Modestobacter italicus: one gene and its partner. The protein of the gene in region 2 binds, or shares a complex with, the protein of the main gene of each other region. Links are inferred from orthologs where the notes say so. Each region holds a gene or a part of one and is shown on either strand. Other genes may lie near its edges.

Region 1 (15,415 bases), 1.3 Mb from region 2 along the record:
GCACCGGGCAACATGCCGAGCAGGTTGGCGATCGGCCCCATCTTGCGGATGGCGAGCATCTGCTCGAGGAAGTCCTCGAGGGTGAAGCCCTCGCGGCTGGCCAGCTTGCCGGCCATCTTCTCCGCCTGGTCGGCGTCGAAGGCCTGCTCGGCCTGCTCGATCAGGGTGAGCACGTCGCCCATGCCGAGGATGCGGGAGGCCATCCGCTCGGGGTGGAAGACGTCGAAGTCGGCGAGCTTCTCACCGGTCGAGGCGAACATGATCGGCTGACCGGTCACGTGCCGGACCGACAGCGCGGCTCCGCCGCGGGCGTCGCCGTCGAGCTTGGTGAGGACGACGCCGCTGAAGCCGACGCCCTCCTGGAAGGCCGTCGCGGTGGTGACGGCGTCCTGGCCGATCATCGCGTCGACGACGAAGAGGGTCTCGTCCGGCGAGACGGCGTCCCGGATGCCGGCGGCCTGGGCCATCAGCTCCGCGTCGATGCCCAGCCGGCCGGCGGTGTCGACGACCACGACGTCGTGCATGGTGCGGCGGGCGAAGTCGATGGACTCGCGGGCGACCGCGATCGGGTCACCGACCCCGTTGCCCGGCTCCGGGGCGAACACGTCGACCCCGGCCTGGCCGGCGACGACGCTGAGCTGCTGCACCGCGTTCGGCCGCTGCAGGTCGCAGGCGACCAGCAGCGGGGTGTGGCCCTGCCCCTTCAGCCACCGGCCGAGCTTGCCGGCGAGTGTGGTCTTCCCGGCGCCCTGCAGACCGGCCAGCATGATCACCGTCGGCGACTGCTTGGCGTAGCGGATCCGGCGGGTCTCCCCGCCCAGGATGTCGACCAGCTCGTCGTTGACGATCTTGATCATCTGCTGCGCGGGGTTCAGCGCCTGGGAGACCTCGGCGCCGGCCGCACGCTCCTTGACCGACGCGATGAAGGCACGGACGACCGGCAGCGCGACGTCGGCCTCGAGCAGCGCGATGCGGATCTCCCGCGCCGTCGCGTCGATGTCCTCGGCGGACAGCCGGCCCTTGCCGCGCAGGCCGGTGAAGACCTTGTCCAGGCGGTCGGAGAGGGTCTCGAACACAGCACGTCCTCACAGCAGTCGGGCGTGCAGCCGCACCGGCCGACGGGCCGGTGGCCCGGCTCGGGCGCCCGGGGCCACCCCGGGGCCGTCACGCCACCTGTGTCCAGGGTATCGGCGTCGACCGCTCAGGCGGCGCGGTGCCAGGTCTCGCGTCGGGGGACGTGGACGTCGCCGATCACCAGCGCGGTGCCGCACCCGGTGCAGGCCCACTCGGGGCAGACGCCGCCGTCGGCGGTGTGGCCGTCGACGCAGCCGGGCTGCTCGAAGTCCGCGTCCTCGCCGCAGGTGGGGCAGGGCAGGGTCTGCAGGTCGCTCATGGGGCGCTCCTCTCGTCTCGGCGCCGGTCGGTCAGGACGCGTCCCGTCCGGCTCCTGGAACGTCTCACGGGCCTACGACAGAACCGGGCAGCGCCGGCCGGCGTGTCGCCTTGCCGGACGCCCCGGTCAGCGCTCGCCCAGCGCCGCCGGGTCCGGCGCGTCGCCCCGGACGGCCGCCACCAGCGCCCGCTCGGCACGCTCCCGCTGGTCCGGGTCGATCGGGGTGCCCGAGGGGTCGCTGACGTAGAAGGCGTCCACCGCGTCGGCGCCCAGCGTCTCGACCGTCGCGGAGCTGACGTCCAGCCCGGCGTCGGCGAGGGCGGCGGTGAGCCGGTGCAGCAGGCCCGCGCGGTCGGTGGCCCGCACCTCGACCAGCCCGGTGGTGCCGGTGGCCTCGGCGTCGAACCAGGAGATCCGCGGCGGGCGGCCCGGGCTGCGGTCCTGGCTGTAGTCGCGCTCGCGCTGGCGCAGCCGCTCCCCCAGCGGCAGCGTCCCCTCCAGCGCGGCGCGCACGCCGTCGGCCAGGATCTCCGGCACCGGCGGGCGGCCGAAGCGCGGCCGGACGGCGAACACCAGCGTGCCGTGGCCGTCCTGCACGCTCACCCGGGCGGCGCGCACGTCGAGCTGGTTGAGCGCCAGCACGCCGGCGCAGAGGCTGAACAGCCCCGGCCGGTCCGCCGCGCCGATGGTGACCTGCTGCCCGTCGAGCACGTCCTCGACCCCCACGGTGACCGGCCCGGTCTGCCCGGGGACCGACGGGGCCGGGGTGGTGACCTGCGGCTGGGTCGGCTCCAGCACGGGCTCGGGCAGCGGCGCGCTGCCCAGCCGGGCCGCGACCCGGGCGACCAGCGCGGCCACCAGGTGCGCCTTCCACGGCGACCACGCCGAGCTGCTGGTCGCGGCGCCGTCGGCCTGCGCGAGGCCGTGCAGCAGCTGCAGCAGCGCGGCGTCCCCGCCGATCGCCTCCACCACCCGGTCCACGGTCAGCGGGTCGTCGAGGTCCCGGCGGGTGGCGACGTCGGGCAGCAGCAGGTGGTGGCGGACCATCGCGACGAGTGTCGCCACGTCCGGCTCGCTGAAGCCCATCCGGGCGGCCATCTCGGCCACGACGATGACGCCCACCTCGGTGTGGTCGCCGGGCCAGCCCTTGCCGATGTCGTGCAGCAGCGCCCCGACCAGCAGCAGGTCCGGCCGGTCGACGTCCCGGGTGAGCTCGGCCGCGGCCGCGGCCGCCTCGACGAGGTGCCGGTCGACGGTGAACCGGTGCCAGGGGTGCCGCTGCGGCAGCGACCGGACGCGGTCCCACTCCGGCAGCATCCGCGAGAGCAGGCCCTCCTGGTCCAGCTGCTCCAGCACCGGGACGGCGCTGCGCCCGCTGGCCAGCAGCCGCAGGAAGGACCAGCGCACCTCGGGGGGCCACGGCTCGGGCAGCGGCGGGGCGTGCACGGCCAGCACCTTGAGCGTGTACGGGGACAGCAGCAGGTCGGCGCGGGCCGCGGCGGCGGCGCCGCGCAGCACCAGGCCGGGATCGGCGGCGGGGCGGGCGTCGCGGGCCAGCACCACCTCGTCGCCCTGCCGGACCAGCCCCTCGGCCAGCGGTTCCCGGCGCACCCGGCGGTAGCGGGACCGCGGCCGGCGCACCAGCGACGCGTCGACCCGGCGCCACGTCTCGTCGGCGACGAAGGCCAGCCGGCGGCCGGCCAGGCTCACCCGGCGCAGCAGCACGTCGTCGTCGGCCAGCCCGAGCTCGTCGGCGACCGGGCGCTGCTCCTGGCGCACCAGGGCGTCGGTGGCCCGGCCGGTGCTGCGCTGCAGGGCGTCGCGCACGTCGAGGAGGAAGGCGTAGGCCTCACCGGCGTCGGCCGGCGGCTCGTCGGCGAGCTGGGCCGCGGCGACCGCGCGGAGCACCTGGCCCTCGCGGAGCCCGCCGTAGGCCTCCTTGAGGTCGGGCTCGAGCAGGAAGCCGAGCTCGCCGAGCTGCCGGCTGCGGCTGCGGCGGATGTCGCGGAGCTGGGGCAGCAGGCGCCCGGCGTGCTGGCGCCAGGAGCCGAGGGTCGCCGTCCGCAGGGCCGCGGTGACCTCGGGGTCACCGGCCACGTGCCGGGCGTCGAGCAGGCCGAGGCCGGCCTTCACGTCGTCCCCGGCGACGGAGACCGCCTCGGCGACGGTCCGGACGGAGTGGTCCAGCCGCAGGCCGGCGTCCCACACCGGGTACCAGAGCGCGTCGGCCAGGGCGGCGACCTCCGGCCGCCCGTCGTGCACCAGCACCAGGTCGAGGTCCCCGTGCGGCGGGAGCTCCCGGCGGCCCAGGCTGCCGACCGCCACCAGCGCCACCCCGGCGCCCGCCGGTCCCGGCGGCGGGCCGCCGCGCCGGCGGGACGGGCGGGGGGTCCCCGACAGGGCGTCGGCCAGCAGGCCGGACAGCCAGTCGTCGACGGCCCGCACCCGCTCGGCACGGGGCAGGGCGGGCAGGGCGGAGTGGTCGAGCACGGGCACCTCCGGTCGTCGCTGAGCCGTCGTCCGTCCGGGGAGACGACATCGGCCGGGACAGCGGGTTCCCCCACCGCCCCGGCCGACGTCGGCTTCCCGGGTGTGCGCTACAGGGCGTCGGCCCCGCGCTCACCGGTGCGGACCCGGACGACCTCGTCGATCGTGGTGACCCACACCTTGCCGTCGCCGATCTGACCGGTGGAGGCCGACTCGACGACCGCGTCGACGACCCGCGCCGCGTCGATCTCGCTGACGACCACCTCGATGCGGACCTTGGGGACGAAGTCCACCTGGTACTCCGCACCGCGGTAGACCTCGGTGTGCCCACGCTGACGGCCGAAGCCCTGGACCTCGCTGACGGTGAGGCCGGCGATGCCGATCAGCTCGAGGGCGTTCTTGACGTCGTCCAGCTTGAACGGCTTGACGATCGCGGTGACCAGCTTCATGCCCGGGTCGCTCCTTCGGTGTTGCGGGCCTCGGCGTGCGCCTGGCCGGACAGGGTCGCGCCACCACTGCCGCCCAGGGAGGCGAAGTCGTAGCCACTCTCAGCGTGCACCACGGTGTCGATGCCGGTGATCTCGTCCTCCTCGGTGATCCGGAAGCCGATCGTCTTCTGGATGACCAGGCCGATGAGGTAGGTCAGGACGAAGGAGAACACGAGGACGGCGAGTGCGCCGACCACCTGGCGCCACAGCTGGTCGACGCCACCGCCGTAGAACAGCCCGTCCACGCCGGCCGGAGCGGCCGCGGTGGCGAGGAAGCCCACGGCGATGGTGCCCCAGAGGCCACCGACGAGGTGCACGCCGACGACGTCGAGGGAGTCGTCGTAGCCGAACCGGAACTTCAGGCCGACCGCCAGGGCGCAGAGCACACCGGCGACCGCACCCAGGATGATCGCGCCGATCGGCGAGACCGCCGAGCAGGACGGGGTGATCGCGACCAGGCCGGCGACCACGCCGGAGGCGCCGCCCAGCGAGGTGGCGTGCCCGTCGCGCAGCTTCTCCGTCAGCAGCCAGCCCAGCGCCGCGGCGCCGGTGGCGACCATGGTGTTGACCCAGACGACGGCGGCGGTGTTGTTCGCGGCCAGCGCGGAGCCGGCGTTGAAGCCGAACCAGCCGAACCACAGCAGCCCGGCACCGATCATCACCAGCGGGAGGTTGTGCGGGCGCATCGGGTCGCGGCCGAAGCCGCGGCGCTTGCCGAGCACCAGCGCGAGGGCCAGGCCCGCCGCACCGGCGTTGATGTGCACCGCGGTGCCACCGGCGAAGTCGATGGCGGCGAGGTTGTTGGCGATCCAGCCACCGGTGTGGGTGACCGCACCGTCGTCGTCGGTCAGCGTGAAGTCGAAGACCCAGTGCGCGACCGGGAAGTAGACGATGGTCGCCCAGACCGCGGAGAACACCATCCAGGAGCCGAACTTCGCGCGGTCGGCGATGGCACCGGAGATGAGGGCGACGGTGATGATCGCGAAGACGGCCTGGAAGCCGACGAAGGCCATCACCGGGTAGCCGCCGGCCTCGCTGGTGGTGTCCTCCATCAGGCCCTTGAGGCCGAAGAACTCACCCGGGTCGCCCAGCAGCCCGGCGCCGACGTCGTTGCCGAAGGCGACGGAGTAGCCGTAGATGACCCACAGCACGCTGATCAGCGCCAGCGCACCGAAGCTCATCATCATCATGTTCAGCACGCTCTTCGCGCGGACCATGCCGCCGTAGAAGAGCGCGAGACCTGGGGTCATCAGCAGCACGAGCGCCGCACTGGTGAGGATCCAGGCGGTGTCGCCGGTGTTGACCACGGCAACCTCCTGAGGGTGTCGTCGGCCAAGGGCCGCAAGCGGGACCCGAGGGGATCTCGGGGCGGCGCCACCGGTCCCCCGGTGACGCAGGGAAGACGGTGCCGACCCTGTGTTTCCGGCGGCGGCGCGGACGTGTTTCCCGGCGGTGAACTCCGCCTCGCGTGTCGCCGTCGTGTGTTCCGGTCGTGTTGCGCGGCACGTCCGCGCGCTGGTCCGGGTGTCCTCGGTCACTGCGCAGGGCCCTTGTTGCGACCCGTGTGCAGTTGCAAAGAGGGTGCAATAAGGTCGCCCGGTGACCTCCGCCCCGACGACCGCACCCGTCCAGGCCCCCGGGCGCTTCAGCCGTCGGGAGCGGCGCAGCATCGCCGGGATGACCGGGTTCGTCGCACTGCTGCACGTGCTCGGCTGGGGGGTGCTCGTCCTCGCCGTCGCCCCGCGGGAGTACCAGCTGGGCAGCACCGGCGTCCTCGGCGTCGGGGTCGGGCTGACCGCCTACATGCTCGGTGTGCGGCACGCCTTCGACGCCGACCACATCGCCTCGATCGACAACACGACCCGCAAGCTCGTCGGCGAGGGCAAGCCGTCGGTGAGCGCGGGCTTCTGGTTCTCCCTCGGGCACTCGTCGGTCGTCTTCGCCGCCAGCCTGCTGCTCGTCGCCGGCGTGCGGTCGGTCGCCGGGGTCGTGCAGGACGGCGACTCCCAGGTGGGCCAGACCCTGGGCCTGATCGGCACCCTGGTCGCCGGCACCTTCCTGCTCGTCATCGGCCTGATGAACCTGTCCGCCGCGGTGGGCATCGCCGGGGTCTTCCGCCGGATGCGGTCCGGGGAGTACGACGAGGCCGAGCTGGAGCACCACCTGCACCACCGCGGCTTCCTGGCCCGGCTGCTCACCCGGGTGACGCGGCGCGTCAGCAAGGCCTGGCACCTCTACCCCGTCGGCCTGCTGATGGGCCTGGGCTTCGACACCGCCACCCAGGTCGCGCTGCTGGTGCTGGCCGCCGGCTCCGCCGCGTTCGTGCTGCCCTGGTACGCCATCCTCGTGCTGCCGGTGCTGTTCGCGGCCGGCATGAGCCTGTTCGACACCGCCGACGGCGTGCTGATGTCCCGCGCCTACGGCTGGGCGTTCCTCAAGCCCGTCCGCAAGGTCTTCTACAACCTGACGGTCACCCTGCTGTCGGTGACCGTGGCGCTGGTCATCGGGCTCATGGTGCTGACCGGCCTGCTCGTCGACCGGCTCGGCATCGAGGGTGGGCCGCTGGCCTGGATCGCCTCGCTCGACCTGGGGTTCGTCGGGTTCGCCGTGGTGGGGCTCTTCGTGCTCACCTGGGCCCTGGCCCTCGCCGTGTGGCGCTTCGGCCGGATCGAGCAGCGCTGGACGCCGCAGCCCGCCGACAGCTGAACCCGCTCAGCCTCCGAGGCCCCCCGGTCGGCGTCAGCCTCCGACGATCGCCTCGGCGAAGGCCTCCGGCTCGAACGGGGCGAGGTCGTCCGGCCCCTCGCCCAGCCCGATCAGCTTCACCGGGATGCCCAGCTCGCGCTGGACCGAGACGACGATGCCGCCCTTGGCGGTGCCGTCGAGCTTGGTGAGGACGACGCCGGTCACGGCGACCGCCTCGGTGAACACCCGCGCCTGCACGACGCCGTTCTGCCCGGTCGTGGCGTCCAGCACGAGCAGCACCTCGTCGACCGGCCCGTGCTTCTCCACGACCCGCTTGACCTTGCCGAGCTCGTCCATCAGGCCGGACTTGGTGTGCAGCCGCCCCGCGGTGTCGACCAGGACGGCGTCCACCTCGCCCTCGATGCCGGTGCGGACCGCCTCGAACGCCACCGATGCCGGGTCGCCGCCCTCGCGGCCGCGCACGGTGAGCACGCCCACCCGCTCGCCCCACGTCTCGAGCTGGTCGGCGGCCGCGGCGCGGAAGGTGTCGGCGGCCCCCAGGACGACGCTCTTGCCGTCGCCGACCAGGACCCGGGCGATCTTGCCGACCGTCGTCGTCTTGCCCGCGCCGTTGACCCCGACCACCAGGACGACGGCGGGCCGGCCGTCGTGCCGGTCGGTGTGCAGCGTCCGGTCCAGGTCCGGGCCGAGCACCGCGGTCAGCTCGCGCACCACCAGGTCGCGCAGCTGGGTGCCCGACGCGGTGGCCAGCACCAGGCTCTGGGTCCGCAGCCGCTGGACGATCTGGGTCGTCGCGCCCACCCCGATGTCGGCGGCGAGCAGGGTCTCCTCGACCTCCTCCCAGTCGTCCTCGGTGAGCTTCTCCCGGGCGAGCACGGTGAGCAGGCCGCGGCCGAGCGAGGACTGCGAGCGGGCCAGCCGCGAGCGGAGGCGGACGAGCCGGCCGGCCGAGGGCAGCGGGGTCTCGAAGAGCAGCCCCGGCTCGGGCTCGGCCGGCGGCAGCTCGACGGGCACCGGCTCGGCCTCGGCGGGCGCGGCCGGTGCCGGGGGCCCGGTGTAGAGGTCGGCCGCGGTGGCCCCGGAGGTCGGGTCGGGGGCAATCGGCGGGCGGGTCAGCGTCGTGCCGGCGGCCGCGTCGTCGTCCAGCCGCAGGGTCCGCCGGCCGCGGCCGACGAGCAGGCTGACCCCGGTGACCAGGGCGACGACCAGGATCGCGAGGGCGATGAGCACGAACTCCATGCCCACCAGTCTCCCAGCCCTCCCACATCGCGGGCCGGGCGGCAGACCGCGATGATGCGGCAGGCTGTGCCCATGCCCGAGAACGCCGGCACTCGCCCGCTCCTGCTGCTCGGCCCGCTGGTCCGGCACGTCGACCCCGTGTCCGCCACCATCTGGGTGGAGACCGACCGCCCCTGCGAGGTCTCGGTGCTGGGCCGGCGGGCCCGCACCTTCTGCGTCAACGGCCACCACTACGCGCTGGTCGTGGTCGAGGACCTGGAGCCGGGCTCCACCACGCCCTACGAGGTGCACCTGGACGGGGCGCTGGTCTGGCCGCAGGCGCACTCGGCCTTCCCGCCGAGCCGGATCCGCACCGCGGGCGGGCCGGGTGCCTTCCGGCTGGCCTTCGGCTCCTGCCGGTACGCCACCCCGACCACCGCCGACGTCCGCGACGCCATCCCGCCGGACGCCCTGGACAGCTACGCCCGGAAGCTCGCCGACCAGCCGGAGGACCAGTGGCCCGACGCGCTGGTGCTGCTCGGTGACCAGGTCTACGCCGACGAGCTCACCCCGGCGACGACGGAGTGGGTGTCCCAGCGCCGGGACCTGTCCGAGCCGCCGGGCGCCCAGGCCGCGGACTACGAGGAGTACACCCGGCTCTACATGGAGTCCTGGAGCGACCCGCAGGTCCGCTGGCTGCTGTCCAACGTGCCGTCGTCGATGGTCTTCGACGACCACGAGATGATCGACGACTGGAACACCTCCGCGGCCTGGCGCGCGGAGGTGACCCCGACCGACTGGTGGCAGAAGCGGATCACCGGCGGGCTGACGAGCTACTGGGTCTACCAGCACCTGGGCAACCTCTCGCCCAACGAGCTCGCCGAGGACGAGCTGTGGCAGGCGATCGAGGGCAACGAGACCCGGGACGCCGGCCCGATGCTGGACGCGATGGCCCACCGGGCGGACACCGAGCCGCGCTCGGTGCGCTGGAGCTACGTCCGGCACTGGGGCTCGTCACGGCTGATCATGCTCGACAGCCGGGCGGGGCGGGTGCTGGAGGAGGACGACCGCAAGATCCTCGACGACGAGGAGTTCGACTGGGTCGAGGCCGCCATGAAGAACGCGGTCACCGACGGCGTCGAGCACCTGCTGATCGGCACCTCGCTGCCCTGGCTGCTGCCGCACTCGGTGCACGACCTGGAGCGGTGGAACGAGACGCTGTCGGTCCGGCACGCCGGCAAGCCGCTGGGCCGGCTCGCCGAGCAGCTCCGCCAGGCCGCGGACCTGGAGCACTGGGCGGCGTTCGGGCAGTCGTTCGAGCGGCTGGGCCGCGCGCTCGTGGCGCTGGGCCGGGGCGAGCTGGGCCGGGCGCCGGCCACCGCCCTCGTCCTGTCCGGGGACGTCCACCACGCCTACGCCGCGGAGCTGGTGAACCCCGGCGGCCTGGACACCCGGGTGCACCAGCTGACCGTCTCGCCGCTGCACAACTCCTCGCCGCACGCCATCGAGATCGGCTTCAAGGTCGGCTGGAGCCGCTGGGCGCGGGCGATCACCGGGGGTCTGCGCGCCCTGGCCCGGGTGGAGCGGAGCCCGGTGCAGTGGCGCAAGCAGGCCGGCCCGTTCTTCGGCAACGAGCTGGGCGAGCTGCTGCTGGAGGGCAAGGACGCCCGGTTCCTGCTGTGGGCGACCAGCCGGGAGGACGACGGCACACCGCGGTTCACCCAGGTGCTGGACACCCGGCTGTCGTAGACGATCTGCGGGTGAGCGCCGTCCGACTGGTCACCTTCAACCTGCACCACGGCGTCGGGGACGACGGCCGGCACGACCTGGTCCGGGTGGCCCGGCTGCTCGACGACGCCGACCCGGACCTGGTCTGCCTGCAGGAGGTGGACCGGCACTTCGCCGAGCGCAGCGAGTTCGTCGACCAGGCGCTGCTGCTGGCCGAGGCGCTGGACCGGGAGCTGGCCTGGTCACCGTCGATCGACCGGCCTCCCACGGGTGGCCGGTCGGAGCGGCGGCAGTACGGCAACGCGCTGCTGTCGCGGCTGCCGGTGCTGAGCTCCCGGGTGCACCCGCTGCCCGGCGGCGGGGAACCGCGGAGCGCGCTGCACGCCCGGGTGCAGCTGGGCGGCGGCGAGCTCGAGGTGGTGACCACCCACCTGTCCAGCGCGGCCGCGGCCGACCGGGCCGCCCAGGCCGCGGTCGTCGCCGGGCTCCCTCCAGCGGGGTTGCCGGGCGTGGTGGTCGGTGACCTGAACGCCGACGCCGCGGCGCCGGAGCTGGCGGTGCTCGGCGAGCGGTTCGCCGACGCGTGGGAGCTCGCCGCCGACCGCAGCGACCAGTCCGGCCGGTTCTCGCTGCGTGCGGGTCGCGGTCTCACCCACCCGGCGCGGCGACCGCGGGTGCGGATCGACCAGGTGTGGGTCTCCCCCGGTGTCTCGGTCAGCGGGGCCCGGGTGCTCGACGGCTCGGCGACCTCCGACCACCACCCGCTGCTGGTCGAGCTGGCGGTCACCCCGGCCGCTAGGCCGTCTGCAGCTCCCGGAGACGCTGGCTGATCACGCCGGTGATGCCGTCGCCGCGCATGCTCACGCCGTAGAGGGCGTCGGCGATCTCCATGGTCCGCTTCTGGTGGGTGATGACGATCAGCTGCGAGCTGTTCCGGAGCTGCTCGACCAGGGTGAGCAGCCGGCCCAGGTTCACGTCGTCGAGCGCGGCCTCCACCTCGTCGAGCACGTAGAACGGCGAGGGCCGGGCTCGGAAGATCGCCACCAGCAGCGCGACGGCGGTCAGCGACCGCTCACCCCCGGAGAGCAGCGAGAGCCGCTTGACCTTCTTGCCCGGCGGGCGCGCCTCGACCTCGACCCCGGTGGTCAGCAGGTCGTCGGGGTCGGTGAGGTAGATGCGCCCCTCCCCGCCGGGGAACAGGATGGCGAAGACCTCGGCGAACTCGCGCTGGGTGTCGGCGAAGGCCTCGGCGAACACCTCGTGGATGCGGGCGTCGACCTCGCGGACGACGGTGAGCAGGTCGCGCCGGGTGTTCTTGAGGTCCTCCAGCTGGGTGGCCAGGAAGGTGTGCCGCTCCTCCAGCGCCGTGAACTCCTCCAGCGCCAGCGGGTTCACCTTGCCCAGCGCGGCGAGGTCGCGCTCGGCCCGGGCGGCCCGGCGTTCCTGCGCCGCGCGGTCGTAGCGGACCGGCTCCGGCTCGGGCTCGCCCGCCGCAGCCGCGGCGGCGGCCTGCGCCTGGGTCGGTGGCACCAGCGCGGCCGGGCCGTACTCGCCGACCAGGGTGGGCAGGTCGACGCCGTACTCCTCGGCGGCGCGCGCCTCGAGGGCCTCGATCCGCAGCCGCTGCTCGGCGCGGGCGACCTCGTCACGGTGCACCTCGTCGGTGAGCCGGTCCAGCTCCGCGGTGTGCTCCCGGACCCGGGCGCGGACCACCAGCAGCTCCGCCTCCCGGCCGGTGCGGGCCTCGGCCAGGGCGTCGCGCTCGGTGACCGCACGGGCCAGCGACGCGGTCAGCGCGGTCTGCGCCTCCTCGGCGCCGCGGCGCACGGCCGCGGCGACGCGGGCACCGCGCTCCCGGGCGACCCGGGCGGCCGCGGCCCGCTCCCGCGCGGCGCGCTCCTGCCGGGCCTGGCGGCGCAGCGACTCGGCGCGCCCGGTGAGCGAGCGGGCCCGCTCCTCGGCGGTCCGCACCGCGAGCCGGGCCTCGGTCTCCGCCTGCCGGGCTCCGGCGGCCTCGGCGCGGAGCCTGTCCCGCTCGTCGGTCGAGGGCTCCTCCTCCAGCGGCGCGGCCTCGGCGGCGGCCAGCCGCTCCTCGAGCTCGACCAGCCCGGTGACCGCGGCGTCGCGGGCCTGCTCGGCGCGCACCCGGGCGGCGTCCAGGCGCTGGGCCTCGGCCACCGCGGAGCGCGCGGCGGCGCCCAGCTCGGCGAGCTCGGCGGCGGCGGCCGAGCGCGCCCGGTCACCGGCCTGCCGGGCGGTGAGCGCGGTGTCGACGTCCGCGGAGCGCTGTGCGGCGACCTCCCGGGCGGCGGCCAGCTCGTCGGCCAGCCGGGCGGCGGTCGCGGCGGCGCGGTCCAGCTCGGCCGCGGCCTCGTCGACCCGCGCCCGCACCTCGAGCCCGGACGGGGCGTTCACCTGGCCGCCCACCGACCAGTCGGCGCCCAGCAGGTCGCCGGAGCCGGTGACCGCGCGGACCCGCGGGTGGGTGCGCACCAGCGCCACGGCGGCGGCCAGGTCGGCGACGACGGCGACCCGCTCCAGCGCGCGGGCCAGCGCCGGGCCGAGCTCGGCGGGTGCGGAGACCAGGTCGAGGGCCCAGCGCGCACCCTCGGGCAGCTCGGGCCAGCCGTCCCGGGCGACCGGGGGGAGGCCGCCGGTGACCAGCAGCCCCACCCGCCCGCCGTCCGTGCCGGCCAGGTGGGTGAGCACGTCGGCGGCCTCGGCGACCCCGGCGACCACCACGGCGTCGGCCAGGCCGCCCAGTGCCGCGGCGATCGGGACCTCCGCGCCCGGTGCGACGGTGAGCCGGTCGGGGACCGGGCCGAGCACCCCGGGCAGCCCGGCGGCGAGGACGGCGGCCGCGCCGTCGGCGGGGGCCAGGCCCAGGGCGAGCGCGTCGCGCCGGGCCTGCCAGCCGGCGCGGTCGCGCTCGGCGGCGCGTTCGGCGGCGGTCAGCTCGGCGACGGTGCGGGCGGCCTCGGCGGAGGCGGCGACCGCGGCGGCGTGCGCGGCAGCGAGGTCCTGGTCGCCGCCGGCGTCCTCGGTGAGCTCGGCACGCCGGGCCTCGAGCCGCTCCGCGGCGGCGTCGGCCCGGTCGGCGGCCTCGGTGGCCGCTGCGGCGAGCCGGTCGATCTCGGCCTCGCCGGCCGCGGCCCGCGACCGGCCGGCGGCCACCTGCCCGGAGAGCCGGGCCAGCTGCTCGCGGCGGTCGGCCAGCGCACGGGCCGCGGCGACCAGGGCGCGCTCCGCCTCGGTCAGCGCGGCCTCCACCTCGGCCCGCAGCGCCACGGCGGTCGCCAGCCGCGCGCGCTCGGCCTCGAGCGACTCGGCGAGCTCGCGCTCGGTGGCCTCGACCCGGTCGGCCTCGGCGTCCAGCGCGTCCGGGTCGCGGCCGGTGGGCCCGGCCGGCGGGGCGGCGGCCAGGTGCCGGTGCCGCTCGGCGGCCAGCTGGCCGACGCTGCGGAAGCGCTCGGCCAGGGCGGACAACCGGTACCAGCTGTCCTGGGCGGTGGCCAGCGCGGGGGCGTCGGCGGCCAGCTGCCGTTCCAGGGACGACTCGGTGCGGGAGGCCTCGCCCAGCGCGGCCTCGACCACCGTCCGGCGGGCGCGCGCGGCGGTCTCGTCGGCGACGTCGGCCTCCAGGGCGTCGCGCAGCCCGACCAGGTCGTCGGCGAGCAGCCGCAGCCGCGCGTCGCGCAGGTCGGCCTGCACCCCGGCCGCCCGGCGGGCCACCTCGGCCTGCCTGCCCAGCGGCTTGAGCTGGCGGCGCAGCTCCGCGGTCAGGTCGCCCAGCCGGTCGAGGTTGGCCTGCATCGCGTCGAGCTTGCGGAGCGCCTTCTCCTTGCGCTTGCGGTGCTTGAGGACGCCGGCCGCCTCCTCGACGAAGGCCCGCCTGTCCTCCGGGCGACCGGAGAGGACGGCGTCGAGCTGCCCCTGCCCGACGATGACGTGCATCTCCCGGCCGATGCCGGAGTCGCTGAGCAGCTCCTGGACGTCGAGCAGCCGGACCTTGTCACCGTTGATCTCGTACTCGCTCTCGCCGGAGCGGTACATCCGGCGGGTGATCGAGACCTCGGTGTAGTCGATCGGCAGCGCGCCGTCGGCGTTGTCGATCGTCAGCGTCACCTCGGCGCGGCCCAGCGCCGGCCGGCCGGCCGTACCGGCGAAGATGACGTCCTCCATCTTGCCGCCGCGCAGGCTCTTGGCGCCCTGCTCGCCGAGCACCCAGGCGATCGCGTCGACGACGTTGGACTTGCCCGAGCCGTTCGGGCCGACGACGGCGGTGATGCCGGGCTCCAGGCGCAGCGTCGTCGGCGACGCGAAGGACTTGAAGCCCTTGAGCGTCAGGCTGGACAGGTGCACGGCGGAGAGGCTCCCAGGCGGGTACGACAGTCCTGCTCAGCGCAGGGTCGGCCCATGATGGCCGACAGCGTGCCGATCACCCCACGATCGGTGACCAGTGGGGTGGGTGGTGCAGGAGGCACGTGCGACCCGCGGTCCCGCCGCCGGTGGGGCGGCGGGGTCGCTGCTAGGCCAGGACGGCGTCGGCCTGCTCGTGGGCCATGCTCAGCAGCTCGCGGGCGATCGTGGCGTCGCGCTCCTCGCGGAGGACGGCGATCTCCTCCTCGAGGCGGCGCACCTTGGCGCGCAGGGCGGCGTTCTCCTCGGCTACCCGAAGCTCGTGCGGAGCGACGATCGAACCGAACAGGGCCTTGGCCATGGCTCAGCGGCCTTTCACGTGCAGGAGTGGGTCCCTCGCACCGCCGGGGCGGTCTGCGCGGGTTGGTGCTCCCAGGGTGACAGCCGGTTCGACCTGGGTCAACGGCGGCGGTACCCCCAGCGGGTGTCGGGCGGATGTCGTCTTGGTCACCCGACGGTGAAGCCGGGCACCCCCTGCACCACGTCGTCGCGCTGCCGCACCCCGCCGACCGCACCCGGTGACCGCGGTCCGGAGAGTTCGGCCAGGACCGCCCGGACGTCGTCCGCCGGACCCTCGAGGACCACCTCGACCCGGCCGTCGGGCAGGTTGGTCGCCGACCCGGCGAGCCCGCGGGCGGTCGCCGCGCTGCGGACGAACCAGCGGTAGCCGACCCCCTGCACCTGACCCTCGACCAGGGCCACCACCCGGACGGCGCTCACGACCTGCGCGCCCGCGGGCGCGGCTGGCACTGCGGGCAGCTGTAGCTGGACCGGTTCATGAACTGCTCGCGGCGGACCGGCGTGCCGCACCGGGGGCACGGCCGGTCCAGCTGCCCGTAGACCGCCAGGTGCCGGGAGAAGTAGCCGCTCTGCCCGTTGACGTCGACGTAGAGCGAGTCGAAGGAGGTGCCGCCCTGCTCGAGGCTCTCCCCCAGCACGTCCCGGACGCCCTCGAGGAGGTCGGCGACCTGGGCGC
Region 2 (14,151 bases):
GCCCTCGGTGGTGGACTCGTCGTCAGGGGTGGTGTTCATCCCCGCCATTCTCCCACCTCCCCGCAGCGACGATCACCACGCTGCACCCCGCCTCCCACCGTGGCCCCCCTCCACCAGAAGCGTGCCTCTGGTCGACGCCCCCACCGCCAGGTGCGTGCTCTCTCGGCGGAGGACGGCGGGGTCCGCGGAGGTCAGGCGTCCGGGTGCTCGTCGAGGAGGGAACCGGCGTCCGGCATCAGCGGCGCCAGCTCGGGCAGCTCGTCCAGGCCGGTCAGCCCAAGCCGCTCCAGGAACAGCGGCGTCGTGACGTACAGCCCGCCGCCGGTGTCCGGGTCCGATCCGGCCTCCCGGATCAGCCCGCGCGAGGTCAGCGTGCGCACCACCGCGTCCACCCCCACCCCGCGGATCGCCGACACCCGCGCCCGGGTCACCGGCTGCCGGTACGCGATGACGGCCAGGGTCTCCAGCGCCGCCTGGGTGAGCCGGTTGCGCTGCCCCCCGAGCAGGTGCCGCTCGACGACCGGGGCGTGCTCCTCCCGGGTGTACAGCCGCCACCCCTCCCCCACCCGGCGGAGCACGATCCCGGCCCGCCGCTCGTCGTAGCCGGCGGCCAGCGCCGCCAGCTCGCGGCGCACCTGCGGCACCGGGCAGCGCAGTGCGTCGGCGAGGGTCACCTCGTCGACCGGCGCGTCCACCACGAACAGCAGCGCCTCCAGGCCGCCGCGGAGCACCGCCGGGTCCGCGTCGAGGCCGAGGGCGAGCTCCTCCTGCACCGGGGCGTCGTCCGGCGCAGCCTCCTCCACCGGGGCCTCCGGCTCGGGTACCACCTCCAGCTCCACCGGTGGGGCCGCCGGCGCCCGGCCGAACGACAGCGCCGGCGCCTCCTCGACCGTCGCCGCCTCCTCCGCGGCCGCGGGGTCGGCAGCAGCCGGCAGGTCCGCCGGGGCGCCCAGCCCGGCGGCCAGCTGGCGGGCGACGACGTCCCAGCCCTCCGCGGGCAGCGCCTCGTCGTCCTCCAGCCCGGCGGCCACCTCCGCGGCGATGGCATCCCAGGAGAACGGACGCGGCTGCTCCGGCTCGTCGCTCACTCGTACTCCTCCAGGTCGTCCGCGATGGCCGCCTCGATCTCCTCCGGCAGCCGGCCGCCGATCAGCTGCGGCCCGGTCCACCGCACGTGCAGCTCGCCCAGCGGCGTCACCTGGTCGAAGGTGACCAGCTGCTGCCGGTAGAGCTCCAGCAGCGCGAGGAACCGGGCGACCACCTCCAGGGTGTGCGCGCAGTCGCTGCTCAGCGAGCGGAAGGTCGCCGTCCCCGCCGTCGCGATCCGGCCGCGGACCAGCACCAGCTGCTCGGTGACGCTCACCGCCGGGGCGTGCAGGTGCGAGACGCTCACCGTCGGCGGCGGCTTCGGGGTCAGCGCCTCCATCGCCAGCGCGGCGAACTGCTCCGGCGTGACGCCGAGCAGCACCTCGGGCAGCAGCTGGGCGAAGCGCGGCTCCAGCGCCACGTCGCGGGGGAACCGGCGGGCGGCCTCCGCCTCCCGGCGGCGCAGGAACTCCGCGGCCCGCTTGTAGGCGCGGTACTGCAGCAGCCGGGCGAACAGCAGGTCGCGCGCCTCCAGGACGGCGAGGTCGTCCTCGTCCTCGACGTCGGCGGCGGGCAGCAGTCGGGCGGCCTTGAGGTCCAGCAGCGTGGAGGCGACGACGAGGAACTCGCTGGCCTGGTCCAGGTCCAGCTGGTCGCCGAGGGCGTGCAGGTGGGCGATGAACTCGTCGGTGACGGTGGACAGCGCGATCTCGGTGACGTCGAGCTTGTGCCGGCCGATCAGCTGCAGCAACAGGTCGAACGGGCCCTCGAAGTTGGCCAGCCGGACGGTGAACCGCCCGTTGCCGACCTCCTGGGGCTCCGCCGTCACGTCCGGTGCCCGCGGTGACGGCGCGGCCACTGCAGACCTCCGGAGGTGATGAGCAGCGGCTCGCTGACGTCACGGGTGGCGACGACCTCGTCGACGTGCACCAGCAGCAGGTCGAACCCGGCCGACTCGACGCTCTGGTCAGGCCCCAGGAGGTCGCGGCACTCCCCGCCGAGCCACGTCACCGCCGATGCCAGGTCCGGCTCGCTGACCACCAGTCGGACTGGCTCGTCCACGTCGTCGGACCGCTGGGTGAGGGTCACCGTCCGGTTCGCGCCGTACTCGACGTCCAGCGGCCGTCCGTCGAGGCGCAGCCGACGGATCAGCTCCTCGACGTACGGCAGGCCGGCCACGCCTCCAGCCTAGGTCGGGCGTGACGGGTTGATCATCGGCGAACGGCGGTGCGGCGCGCCGAGAGCCGCCACCGGATGCCGATGATCAACGGGAGAGGCGAGTCCTACTTGCGCAGGCGGCGGACCAGGACGGAGTCCTCGCCGTGCACCTCGAGGTCGGCCAGCACCACGGCGATCGCCTCACGGACGATGCGGCCACGGTCGGCGGCCACGCCGTGCTGACCGCGCAGCGCCAGCCGCGCCGTCTCCAGGGCCAGCAGCTCGTCGGCCGAGCAGTAGACGGTGATCTTCTCCTCGTGCTTGGCGCGCCCCCGGGAGCCGGTCGCCCGGGTCACCTGCTTGGGCGCTGCCGCGGGCAGCGTCGACCGGTGCGCGGCCAGCTCGTCGACGACGATCCGCGGCGCACCGCCGGCCACGTCGGGCACCAGGCTCAGCGGCGGGGTGGTGGCCTGCGGCTCGTCATCGTCCGCAGCGGCCCGGGACGCGCTGGAGCGCAGCGCGGGTGAGGACTGGGCGGCCGCGAGGGTCGACAGCTCGGTGACCGGCGCGGGCGAGGGCGCCGCGACGTCGGTCCGGCGGAACAGCTCGGCGGCACCCGGCAGCACGGGGCGGCGCGTCACGCGTCCACCTCGCTGACGCTCGGCATCCCCGCGACGCGGCGAGCTGTGCACATCGGTGAGCTCGCGAGCTCGCTCACAGTGCGATGACCTCCTTGGCGAGATCGCGGTACGCCGCAGCGCCCGACGACGTGGGGGCCCACTGGGTGATCGGCTGCCCGGCCACCGTGGTCTCCGGGAACCGCACCGTGCGGCTGATGACGGTCTGGAACACGGTGTCGCCGAAGGCCTCGACGACCCGGCTGAACACCTCGCGGCAGTGCACCGTCCGCGTGTCGTACATGGTGGCCAGGATCCCGTCGATCTCCAGCGACGGGTTCAGCCGCTCCTTGACCTTGTCGATCGTGTCCACGAGCAGCGCCACCCCGCGCAGCGAGAAGAACTCGCACTCCAGCGGGATGATCACGCCCTGCGCGGCGGTGAGCGCGTTGACCGTCAGCAGCCCGAGCGAGGGTTGGCAGTCGATGAGCACGTAGTCGTACTCGTCGCGGACCGAGGCGAGCACCCGCATCAGGGTCTGCTCGCGGGCGACCTCGCTGACCAGCTGCACCTCGGCGGCGGACAGGTCGATGTTGCTGGGCACCAGGTCCAGGCCGGCGATGTCGGTGGCCACCCGGACGTCGGCCAGCGTCGTCCGCGGCTCCATCAGGGCGTTGTAGATCGTCCGGTCCAGGTGCTGGGAGGGGATGCCGAGGCCCACCGACAGCGCACCCTGCGGGTCCAGGTCGACCAGCAGCACGCGGCGGCCCTGCTCGACCAGCGCGGCGCCCAGGTTGATGGTCGACGTGGTCTTCCCGACGCCGCCCTTCTGGTTGCACATGGCGATGATCCGGGCCGGACCGTGCTGCGTGATCGGCTTCGGGTCGGGCAGCTTGCGCTGCCGCGCCTTGGCGGGGTCGACCCGGCTCGTCGGGATGCCCATCTCGGCGTCGCCCGCCATGGCCCCTCCGCGCGGGAGCGCGACGGCGGACGCCGCCGCCTCGGCTCGTGTCGACATCGTCTGCGCCTCTTCCCTGGGTGCTGAGCGGACCGTGGACCGGGTGCGGTCCGCGGCAGGAGCGCGCACGACCGGCGGTGGGGAAGCCGCCGACCCGTTCTCCCACCTCTCTTCTCGGCAGGGTCCGCGGCGACCGTGACCGGAACGCGGAGGAAACTCGTGACCATGGAGCTGCTGGTCGTCCCCTACCACCTCGACGAGCGCCTCGACCCCTTCGACCTGGGCGTCCCCGCCGACCGCGAGGTGACCGCCGAGCTCCCGCCCGGCGACCCGTGGAGCCGGATGGCAGCGCTGTACGAGCAGGTCGCGGACGCCGTCGGCGGCGGCGGGGTCGTCGTCGCGTCCGGGGACTGCACCACCGGCCTCGGGGTGCTGGCCGGGCTGCAGCGGGCCGGGCGGGACCCGGCCGTCGTCTGGTTCGACGCGCACGCCGACTTCCACACCGCCGCCACCACCACCTCCGGCTACCTCGGCGGCATGCCGCTGGCCCTCGCCGTCGGCCGCGGCGACCTGGCCCTCCCGGCGGCGCTGGGCCTGCGGCCGGTCGCGGAGGACCGCGTGGTGCTGGTCGACGCGCGGGACACCGACCCCGGCGAGCACCAGCTGCTCAGCGGCTCGGCGGTCACCCGCACCACGGTGGCCGAGCTGACCGGCGTCGTCCCGGACGGCGACCTGTACGTGCACGTGGACGTCGACGTCAGCACCCCCGCCGAGGTCCCGGACCTGCTGTACCCGGCGGCCGGCGGGGTGCGGGTCGACGAGCTGCTCACCGCGGTCCGGGCGCTGGTCGCCACCGGCCGGGTCGTCGCGCTCGGCCTGGCCGCGACCTGGCACCACACCGCCGCGGCCCGCCCCGAGCACGCCGCGCTGGTCCGCGGGCTGCTGGCCGCCGCGCCCTGAGCTCAGCGCAACGCGCGGGGGTGGCTGGTCGCGTAGACCTCGCGCAGCCGCTCGACGGTGACCAGCGTGTAGACCTGGGTGGTGGTCACCGAGGCGTGGCCGAGCAGCTCCTGCACGACCCGGACGTCGGCACCGCCGTCGAGCAGGTGGGTGGCGAAGGAGTGCCGCAGCGTGTGCGGGGACAGCTCGGCGGGGATGCCGGCCCGCTCGGCGGCCTCCCGGAGGATCGTCCAGGCGCTCTGCCGGGACAGCGGCCCGCCGCGGGCGTTGAGGAACAGCGCTCCCCCGCGCACCCCGGCCCGGGCCTTGGTCGCCAGCGCCGGCCGGGCCCGCACCAGGTAGTCCTCGACGGCCCGGACGGCGTAGCTGCCGACCGGGACGACCCGCTCCTTGCCGCCCTTGCCGGCCAGCCGCACCGCCGCGGAGCCGAGGTCCAGGTCGTCGGCGGCGAGCCCGACCGCCTCGGAGATCCGGGCGCCGGTGCCGTACAGCAGCTCCAGCAGCGCCCGGTCCCGCAGCCCGCGGGGCCCCTCGACGGCCGCGGCGGCGGTCAGCAGCGCCTCGACCTGCTCGACCGGGATCGCCTTGGGCAGCCGGCGGGCCGGTGCCGGGGGCTTGACCTGGGCGGCGACGTCGTCGACGACCAGCCCGTCGAGCAGCGCGAACCGGTGCAGGCCGCGGACGGCGACCACCGCGCGGGCCGCCGAGGTCGCCGACAGCGGCGGGTGCTCGTCGTCCCCGGTGCGCAGCGCGACCAGGAACGCCGACACGTCGGACTCCCCCACCTCGCCCAGCCCCTCGACGCCGCCGGCGGTCAGGAACTCCGCGTACCGGCGCAGGTCGCGGCGGTAGGAGGCGATCGTGTTGCCGGCGAGACCGCGCTCGACGGTGAGGTGGTCCAGGTAGCCGGTGACCACCCGGTCGACGGCCGGGCCGGCGAGGGCGGTGGGGCGGGCCGGATCGAGCGCCGTCAGGACAGCACCTCCTGCCACGGCACCGCGGGCAGCCCGTGCGCCTCGGCGACGCCGGCGTGCACCAGCTGCCCGCGCGCGACGTTGGCGCCGCGGGCCAGCGCCGGGTCGGCTGCCAGCGCCGCCGCGGTACCGGAGTTGGCCAGCGCCAGCACGTAGGGCAGCGTGACGTTGGTCAGCGCGTAGGTCGAGGTGTGCGGCACCGCGCCGGGCATGTTCGCCACGCAGTAGAAGACCGACCCGTGGACGACGAACGTGGGGTCGTCGTGGGTGGTCGGCCGGCTGTCCTCGAAGCAGCCGCCCTGGTCGACGGCGATGTCCACGAGCACCGACCCGGGCTTCATCCGCGAGACCAGCTCGTTGCTCACCAGCGTCGGTGCCTTCGCGCCGGGCACCAGCACGGCGCCGATCACCAGGTCGGCGTCCAGCACCGCCCGCTCGACCTCGAGGGCGTTGGAGGCGACGGTCTGCAGGTGGCCGCGGTACAGCCGGTCGGCGCCGCGGAGCTTCTCCAGGTCGCGGTCCAGCACGGTGACCTGGGCCTGCATGCCCAGCGCGATCGTGGCCGCGTTCATCCCGGACACCCCGGCGCCCAGGACGACGACCTTCGCCGCGTGCACGCCGGACACCCCGCCCAGCAGCACCCCGCGCCCGCCGGAGGCCCGCTCCAGGGTGTGCGCACCGACCTGCGGCGCCATCCGCCCGGCGACCTCCGACATCGGGGCGAGCAGCGGCAGCGCACCGCCGTCGGTCTGCACCGTCTCGTAGGCGACCGCGGTCGTGCCGGAGGCGAGCAGCGCGTCGGTGCACGCGCGGGACGCGGCCAGGTGCAGGTAGGTGAACAGCGTCTGGTCGGCCCGCATCCGGCCGTACTCCTCGGCGACGGGCTCCTTGACCTTGAGCAGCAGGTCCGCCTCGCCCCACACGTCGTCGGCGGAGCCGAGGATCTTCGCCCCGGCCGCGGTGAAGTCCGCGTCCGGGATGGACGACCCGACCCCCGCGTCGTGCTCGACCAGCACGTCGTGCCCGGCGGCCACCAGCTCGGTCACCCCGGACGGGGTGAGCGCGACCCGGTACTCGCGGTTCTTGACCTCTCGAGCGACTCCGACCTTCATGTCCAGACCCCAGCTCCCGGTTCGGCGGGCGTCTCCGGGTTCTCCGGCGGCGCTCCTGTGGCAGGGCGGCCCGGTCAGGGCCGGCCTCGGCCGGAGTCTAGGCATGGCGGAGGTCACGTCGGTGCCCCTGCGGGCACCTCGGCCCGTCGCCGGCACTCAGCCGGGTGACGGCGTCCGCTCGACCGTGTACCGCACGCTCACCAGCTCCCCGTTGCGGGCGACCTCCTGCACGGCCAGCTCCACCCGGCGCGGCAGCAGCGGCGCACCGGCGCCGAGCGTCACCGGGGCGATCGAGACCACCACCTCGTCGAGCAGCCCGCGGTCGGCGAACTGGCCGGCGAGGTCCCCGCCGCCGACGATCCAGACGTCCCGGCCGGCCGCGGCGGCCACCATGTCGGCGTGCACCTGCGCCGGGTCCCCGGCGGTGAGCCGGAGGTCCGCGCCCGGCAGCAGTGGCAGGTCGCGGTGGGTGAACACCCACGCGGGCCGCTCCGGCGTCCACCCCGGCTCGTGCTCGCAGACCCACAGGTAGGTCGTCGCGCCCATCGCCAGGGCGCCCACGCCGGCGATGAAGCCGTCGTAGCCCATCGGCCCGTCGGCGTCGGTCTTCCGGCTGAGCAGCCAGTCCAGGGAGTTGTCGGGAGTGGCGATGAAGCCGTCCAGCGACGTGGCGGTGTAGTAGACGGTGCGGGTCACGAGGTCCTCCTCCTCGACCAGTCGATGGGGTCGCCGGCGTCCACCGGCACCCCGGCGTCCCGGAGCCAGTGCCGGGCCAGCTGCCGGCGGTGCGCGCCGAAGGTCAGCACGTGCGCGACCACGCTGCCCAGCACGAACGTCTCCGGCGGGTCGCACAGCGCGTCGACCAGCCGGTCGCCCCAGGCACCGCGCCGGGACACGTCCCGGACGACGGCCAGCCAGCGGGGCGCGGCCTCGTCGTGCCGGGCGAGCAGGGCGGCCGGGTCGTCCGCGCCGCGCGCCGGGTGGTCGGCGCCCTCGATGCAGGCCAGCCAGACCTCCGTCGTCCGGACCAGGTGCTCCAGCACGGCGGCCAGCGACTCCTCGGGGCCGTCCCAGCCGAGCACCTCCCAGCCCGGCGCGCGGGACCTCCGGTACTCGTCCTCGGGCACGCCCTTGGCCAGGTCGAGCAGCGCCCGGGTGTCCTCCAGCGCGTGGTACACCAGCAGCGCGGTGACCTCGTCGCCCCCGCGGGCGCCCTGCTCCCCGGTCACCCACAGCGAGGTGGGCGGGTGGAAGTGGACGCCGTTGGGCGCCGGCAGCCAGTGCCCGTCCCGGGTGGTCGGCCCCGGCGCGGCGGACCGGTGCCCGGGCGAGCGGCCGTAGGCCCGGGCGAACGCCCGGCTGAAGCCCTCCACCGACTCGTACCCGGCGGCGAACGCCACCTCGGTGACGCTGCGACCGGCCTGCAGCAGCCAGGCCGCGCGCTCCAGCTCCACCCGCCGGCGCAACGCCACCGGCGACTCCCCCGCACCCCTGGTCACCTGCCGGCTGAAGTGCCACGGCGAGGCGAAGGCGTCCCCCGCCATCTCGGTGAGCGTCCGGTTGTCCTCGGCCAGGACCGCGTCGAGCAGCTCGCGCAGCCGGTCCCGCCCGGTGGGCACGTCCTCGGTCATGGGAGGAGTCTCGCGGCTCGGGCCCGCTCCGCACCCGACCGTTCTTGCTCGGTCCGGATCGCCCGCCGCGCCGCGGTGCCGGACGATCCTCACGACCCGACCGCCCCCGAGGGAGCTGCCCGATGCGCCTGTACGCCGACCGACCCGACCACCGCACCCGTCAGCTGGCCGCCGACGCGGGCCTGCTGGCCTGGGCGGTGCTGTGGGTGCTGGTCGCCCGGGTGGTGCACGGGGCGGTGCTGGTGCTGGCCGAACCCGGCCGGGCCGTCGCCGACCTGGGCCGGTCGATCTCGGACTCGATGGACTCGGCAGCCGGCGCGGCCGACGGCGTCCCGCTGGTCGGCGACGAGCTGTCCGCGCCGTTCGGGGCGCTGAGCGACGCGGGCGGCTCGGTCACCGGCGCGGGCACCAGCGCCTCGGACGCCGTGCACACCCTGGCGGCGGTGCTGGCGGTCGTGCTGGTGGTGCTCCCGGTGGGCTGGCTGCTGGTCCGCTGGCTGCGCTGGCGCCTGGCCTGGCTGCGGGAGGCCACCGCCGCCGACCGGCTGCTGGCGCACGGGGCGGACGGCCTGCCCGACCTCGAGCTGCTGGCGGCCCGGGCGATGGCGACCGCCCCGCTGCCGCAGCTGGCCCGCCTGCCGGCCGGCACCGGGGCCGGCTGGCGGGCGGGCGACCCGGCCGCGCTCCGTGCGCTGGCCGGGCTGGAGCTCCGCCGGCTGGGCCTGCGGGTGCCCGAGGCGGACGGCGCCGGCGTCAGCTGAGGGTGTACCCGCTGGCGGTGACGGCGGCGGCGCAGACGTCCTCGTCCTGCTGGCCGGTGCCGCCGCTGCCGCCCAGCGCGCCGACCAGCCGGCCGTCGGAGTACACCGGCACCGCGCCGGTCTGCGGGGTGAACCGGCCGTGGGTCATCGTCGTCACCGCCGTGGCGAAGTTCGGCATCGGCTCCATCTTCGCCTTCTGGGCCGCGCTGGGCGCCCCGTAGGCCGCCGCCGTCCACGCCTTGCCCTGGGCCACGTCGGTCGAGATCCACGGGGCGCCGTCCATCCGGATCAGCGCCAGGAGGTGGCCGGCGGGGTCCATGACGGCGAAGGACATCGGCACGCCGAGCTTGGTGGACTCCTCGCGGGCGGCCTGCAGCAGGGACAGGGCCTGGTCATGTGTGAGCACCCGGCCACCCTCCACTGCTCCTCCCGCCGACGGCAACCCGGGGGTCAGCCGCCGGGCCGGCCGCCGCGGCCGGTCCAGCCGGCCGCCGGGGCCGAGCTCTGCCCGTCCTCCGGCGGCGCGGCCGAGGAGCTCCCGGCGGCGGACGACGCGGCGGCCGAGGACGTCGGTGCGGTCTCCGAGGAGGACGGCGCGGGAGACGAGGTCGGTGCTGTCGAGCCCGGGACCGAGTCGGAGGACGGGGCGGCGCTCTCGCCGGCGCTCTCCGACGGTGCGGCGTCCGTCGGCGTGGCGTCCGTCGGCGTGGCGTCCGTGGGCGCGCTCTCGGTGGGCGCGCTCCCGGTCGGGGTGCCGTCGGTGGGACCGGTGCTGGTCGACCCGGTGCCGGTCGGGCTGCCGGCCGCCGGGTCGCTCTGCGTCGCTGTCGTCCCGGGGGCGGCGGGCGTCGCCGGGGTGACCGGCGCCGGCCCGGCGTCGGTCACCGGTGCCTGCGTGGCGGCCTGCGTCGGTGCCTGGGTCGGCGGTGCGGCGGCCCCGGTGACCCCGGCAGCCGGGGCGTCCCCGACCGGGGCGCTGTCGGCCGGCGCGCCGTCGGCGAAGAAGACGGTCACGGCGTCCCCGGCGACCAGGGCCCGGCCGACCGGGTCGAGCTGCGTGACGCGCCCCGGGGCGACGTCGGGTGCGCTCTGCGGCTGCCGGTCCACGGCGAGCCCGAGCGCGGTCAGCTGGAGGGCGACGGCGTCGACCGGCCGGCCGACGTAGTCCTGGCCGTCGAGCTCGATGGTCGGCTGCTGCGGCTGCTCGGTCGCCGTGGCGTCCGGCGGCGTCCGGTCGTCGTCGCGGAGCACGCCCAGCCCGAGGACGGCGGCGACGCCGGCGAACAGCGCGCAGACCACCGGCAGCACCGTCCGCAGCCGCCGCCGGGACCGTGCCGGCCCGGCCGGCGGGCGGCGCCGCGCGAGCGCCGGGCGCTCGGTCAGCGGGACCGCCCGGGTGCCGGCCCCGTCCCTGGCCGGATCGCCGACGCGGACCCGGTCGAGGGCGGCCACGAAGGCGTCGCCGTCCGGGGGCCGCTCGCCAGGGTCCTTGGCCACGGCCTCGTCGACGAGCGCGCGGAGCCCGGCCGGGAGGTCGTCGGGCAGCGGCTCGGGCTCCTCGTTGACCTGCTTGAGCGCGACCGTCACCGGGTTGTCCCCGGCGAAGGCCGGCTCGCCGGTCAGGCACTCGTAGCCGACCAGGCCGAGGGAGTACACGTCGCTGGCCGGGGAGGGCTGGTGGCCCACCGCGATCTCCGGGGACAGGTACTGCGGCGTGCCCAGCACCTTCCCGGCCTCGGTGAGCGGCACGCTGCCCGCCGACCAGGCGATCCCGAAGTCGGTGATCTTCACCCGCTCGTCCGGCCCGACCAGGATGTTGCCGGGCTTGACGTCGCGGTGGACCATCCCGACGTGGTGGGCCTCGGCCAGGGCGGCGGCGGTCTGCCGGAGCACCGACATCGTCGCCTCGGGGCTGAGCGGCCCCTCCTCGCGCAGCAGCGTGGACAGCGGCGCGCCCTCGACCAGCTCCATCACCAGGTAGGCCAGGTGCTCGCCGCCGTCCTCCGGCGTCAGCTCGCCGTAGTCGTAGACGGCGGCGATGTTGGGGTGGCTGAGCGCCGCGGCGTGGGTGGCCTCGGCGCGGAACCGGGCGAGGAAGCTCGGGTCGCCGGTGTACTCGCTGCGCAGCAGCTTGACCGCGACCGGCCGGCCGAGCAGGGTGTCGCGGCCACGCCAGACCTCGCCCATCCCGCCGGAGGCGATCAACGAGTCCAGCTCGTAGCGGTCGCCCAGCACCCGCCTGCCCGGCTCGTCCACGCTGCTCGTCCCCCCGTTCCCCCTCCGGCACGCCGCAGCCGACCGGGTGCGTGACCCGGTCGGCTGCGTCCGCCGTCCTCCGTGGGTCCCCACTCGGACCCCCCGCTACACCTCCGGTGCCGCGCGGCTCAGCCGGCGTCGAGCGGGCGCAGCCGCGGCGAGGTCGCCCGCACCTGCGCGGCGGCCAGCAGGCCGATGACGGCCAGGGCGTTGCGCACCTTGCCGTCGAACACCCACTGCACGGCCTCCGCGAGCGGCACCCGCTCGACGGTCATGTCCAGCTCCTCGTGCTCCACCACGAACCCGTCGGGCCGGGCGACCTCGGAGAGCCCCTCGGCCAGGTAGAGCTGGATCAGCTCGTCGCAGAAGCCGGGCGAGGGGTGCTGGCTGACCAGCAGCGACCACTTCTCCGCGGCGAGCTGGGTCTCCTCGGCGAGCTCCCGGCGGGCGCTGTCGACCGGCGGCTCGCCGTCGACGTCCCGCAGCCCGGCGGGCAGCTCCCACAGGTGCTCGCCGATCGCGTGCCGGTACTGGCGCACCATCACGACCCGGTCCTGGTCGTCGAGGGCGACGACGCCGACCGCGCCGGGGTGGTGCACGACCTCCCGGTCGCTGGTCCCGCCGCCGGGCATCGCCACGGTGTCCTTGCGCAGCGAGATGATCCGGCCGGTGTAGATGTCCTCCGACGCCACCACCTCGTAGTCGTGACTCATCAGATGCCGATCGGCTCGGACTCGGGCACCGGCAGCCGGGCGGCGTCCTGGTAGCCGACCGCGGCCTGCACGAAGGCGGCGAACAGCGGGTGCGGCCGGGTCGGCCGGCTCTTCAGCTCCGGGTGCGCCTGGGTGCCGACGAAGAACGGGTGGACCTCGGCCGGCAGCTCGGCGAACTCGACCAGGGTGCCGTCCGGCGAGGTGCCGGAGAAGACCAGGCCGGCCTCCTCGAGCTGCTCGCGGTAGGCGTTGGCGACCTCGTAGCGGTGCCGGTGCCGCTCGGTGATCTCGGTCTCGCCGTAGGCGGCCGCGGCCACCGACCCCTTCTGCAGCTGCGCCGGGTAGCTGCCCAGCCGCATCGTGCCGCCCATGTCCCGGGTGCCGGCGACCACGTCGAGCTGGGTGGCCATGGTGGCGATCACCGGGTGGCTGGTGTCCGGGTCGAACTCGGTGGAGTTGGCGTCGGCGATGCCGGCCAGGTCGCGCGCCACCTCGATGACCATGCACTGCAGGCCCAGGCACAGCCCCAGCGTCGGGATGCCGTTGACCCGGGCGTGCCGGATGGCGCCGAGCTTGCCCTCGATGCCGCGCACCCCGAAGCCGCCGGGGATGCAGACCCCGTCGACGCCGGCCAGCGCGGCCGCGGCGCCCTCGGGCGTCTGGCACTCGTCGGAGGGGACCCAGCGGATCTCCACCCGGGAGCGGTGCGCGAAGCCACCGGCCCGCAGCGCCTCGGTCACCGACAGGTAGGCGTCGGGCAGGTCGATGTACTTGCCGACCAGCGCCACGGTGACGGTCTGCTTCGGGTCGTGCACCCGGTCGAGCAGGTCGCCCCACACCGTCCAGTCGACGTCCCGGAACGGCAGCCCCAGCCGGCGGACGACGAAGGCGTCCAGGCCCTCGCGGTGCAGCACCCGCGGGATGTCGTAGATCGAGGGGGCGTCGGGGCAGGAGATGACGCCCTCGGCCTCGGTGTCGCACATCAGGCTGATCTTGCGCTTGAGGCCCTCGTTGATCGCCCGGTCCGACCGGCAGACCAGCGCGTCGGGCTGGATGCCGATGCTGCGCAGCGCGGCCACCGAGTGCTGGGTGGGCTTGGTCTTCAGCTCACCGGAGGGGGCGATGTAGGGGATCAGCGAGATGTGCAGGAAGAAGCAGTTGTCCCGGCCGATCTCGTGCCGGACCTGGCGGGCGGCCTCGAGGAAGGGCAGCGACTCGATGTCGCCGACGGTGCCGCCGATCTCGGTGATCACGACGTCGACCCGCTCGGCGGTCTCGGCCCCGGCCAGGATCCGCGCCTTGATCTCGTTGGTGATGTGCGGGATGACCTGCACGGTGTCACCCAGGTACTCCCCGCGCCGCTCCTTGGCGATCACGTCGGAGTACACCTGGCCGGTGGTCACGTTGGCCCGGCCGGTGAGGTCGGTGTCCAGGAAGCGCTCGTAGTGCCCGATGTCCAGGTCGGTCTCGGCGCCGTCCTCGGTGACGAACACCTCGCCGTGCTGGAAGGGGTTCATCGTCCCCGGGTCCACGTTGAGGTAGGGGTCCAGCTTCTGCATGGTGACCCGGAGGCCCCTGCTGGACAGCAGGGCCCCCAGGGAACTTGCGGTCAGGCCCTTGCCCAGTGACGACACGACGCCGCCGGTGACGAAGACGAACTTCGTCGGCTGGGAGTTGGGGAGAAGAGGTCCGCGGTCACGAGGTTCTGCCAGTCGACCCACGGACGCCCACGTTAACACGGGGGTCCGCGGCCTTGGCCGCCGGACCGGGGGCGCCGGCGACCTCGGCGGGGCCGACCGGGGCGCCGGCCACCAGGTGCACCAGCAGCGGCACCAGCAGGGTGGCGGCGGTGGCCGGCAGCGCGACGCCGCTGTCGTTGACCAGCGCGCCGACGGTGAGGCTGAGCGCGAGGGCGGTCAGCGCGG

The links.
Region 1: the proteins of MODMU_RS15095 (region 2) and smc are in contact, whole or in part, in a crystal structure (PDB 3ZGX), measured with the Bacillus subtilis proteins. The link is inferred for Modestobacter italicus from one-to-one orthologs.

What each region holds. Positions count from the first base shown.
Region 1 is NC_017955.1:4,402,196-4,417,610, forward strand. Bases 10,616-14,712 are described here. They hold smc (chromosome segregation protein SMC), read right to left. Parts: upstream 14,383-14,712; coding sequence 10,816-14,382; downstream 10,616-10,815. Other genes in these bases: MODMU_RS20920 (endonuclease/exonuclease/phosphatase family protein), read left to right, coding at 10,616-10,850; MODMU_RS20930 (hypothetical protein), read right to left, coding at 14,549-14,712. Also shown: ffh (signal recognition particle protein), read right to left, coding at 1-1,076; MODMU_RS20885 (hypothetical protein), read right to left, coding at 1,202-1,393; MODMU_RS20890 ([protein-PII] uridylyltransferase), read right to left, coding at 1,520-3,883; MODMU_RS20895 (P-II family nitrogen regulator), read right to left, coding at 3,991-4,329; MODMU_RS20900 (ammonium transporter), read right to left, coding at 4,326-5,675; Nickel transporter NicT, read left to right, coding at 5,968-7,074; signal recognition particle-docking protein FtsY, read right to left, coding at 7,108-8,313; MODMU_RS20915 (alkaline phosphatase D family protein), read left to right, coding at 8,386-10,041; more of MODMU_RS20920, read left to right, coding at 10,053-10,615; more of MODMU_RS20930, read right to left, coding at 14,713-14,740; MODMU_RS20935 (acylphosphatase), read right to left, coding at 14,887-15,159; mutM (bifunctional DNA-formamidopyrimidine glycosylase/DNA-(apurinic or apyrimidinic site) lyase), read right to left, coding at 15,156-15,415. UniProt on the Bacillus subtilis protein: Required for chromosome condensation and partitioning.
Region 2 is NC_017955.1:3,154,749-3,168,899, forward strand. The notes cover bases 1-2,833. They hold MODMU_RS15095 (segregation and condensation protein A), read right to left. Parts: upstream 1,916-2,833; coding sequence 1,085-1,915; downstream 1-1,084. Other genes in these bases: MODMU_RS15085 (pseudouridine synthase), read right to left, coding at 1-39; scpB (SMC-Scp complex subunit ScpB), read right to left, coding at 192-1,088; MODMU_RS15100 (hypothetical protein), read right to left, coding at 1,912-2,265; MODMU_RS15105 (hypothetical protein), read right to left, coding at 2,370-2,833. Outside these bases: more of MODMU_RS15105, read right to left, coding at 2,834-2,885; MODMU_RS15110 (ParA family protein), read right to left, coding at 2,959-3,822; MODMU_RS15115 (arginase family protein), read left to right, coding at 4,045-4,779; site-specific tyrosine recombinase XerD, read right to left, coding at 4,782-5,771; ald (alanine dehydrogenase), read right to left, coding at 5,750-6,865; MODMU_RS15130 (dihydrofolate reductase family protein), read right to left, coding at 7,022-7,561; MODMU_RS15135 (helix-turn-helix domain-containing protein), read right to left, coding at 7,558-8,496; MODMU_RS15140 (hypothetical protein), read left to right, coding at 8,619-9,257; MODMU_RS15145 (GlcG/HbpS family heme-binding protein), read right to left, coding at 9,250-9,663; MODMU_RS15150 (protein kinase domain-containing protein), read right to left, coding at 9,708-11,513; MODMU_RS15155 (NUDIX domain-containing protein), read right to left, coding at 11,642-12,226; pyrG (CTP synthase), read right to left, coding at 12,226-13,947; MODMU_RS15165 (hypothetical protein), read right to left, coding at 13,922-14,151. UniProt on the Bacillus subtilis protein: Participates in chromosomal partition during cell division. May act via the formation of a condensin-like complex containing Smc and ScpB that pull DNA away from mid-cell into both cell halves.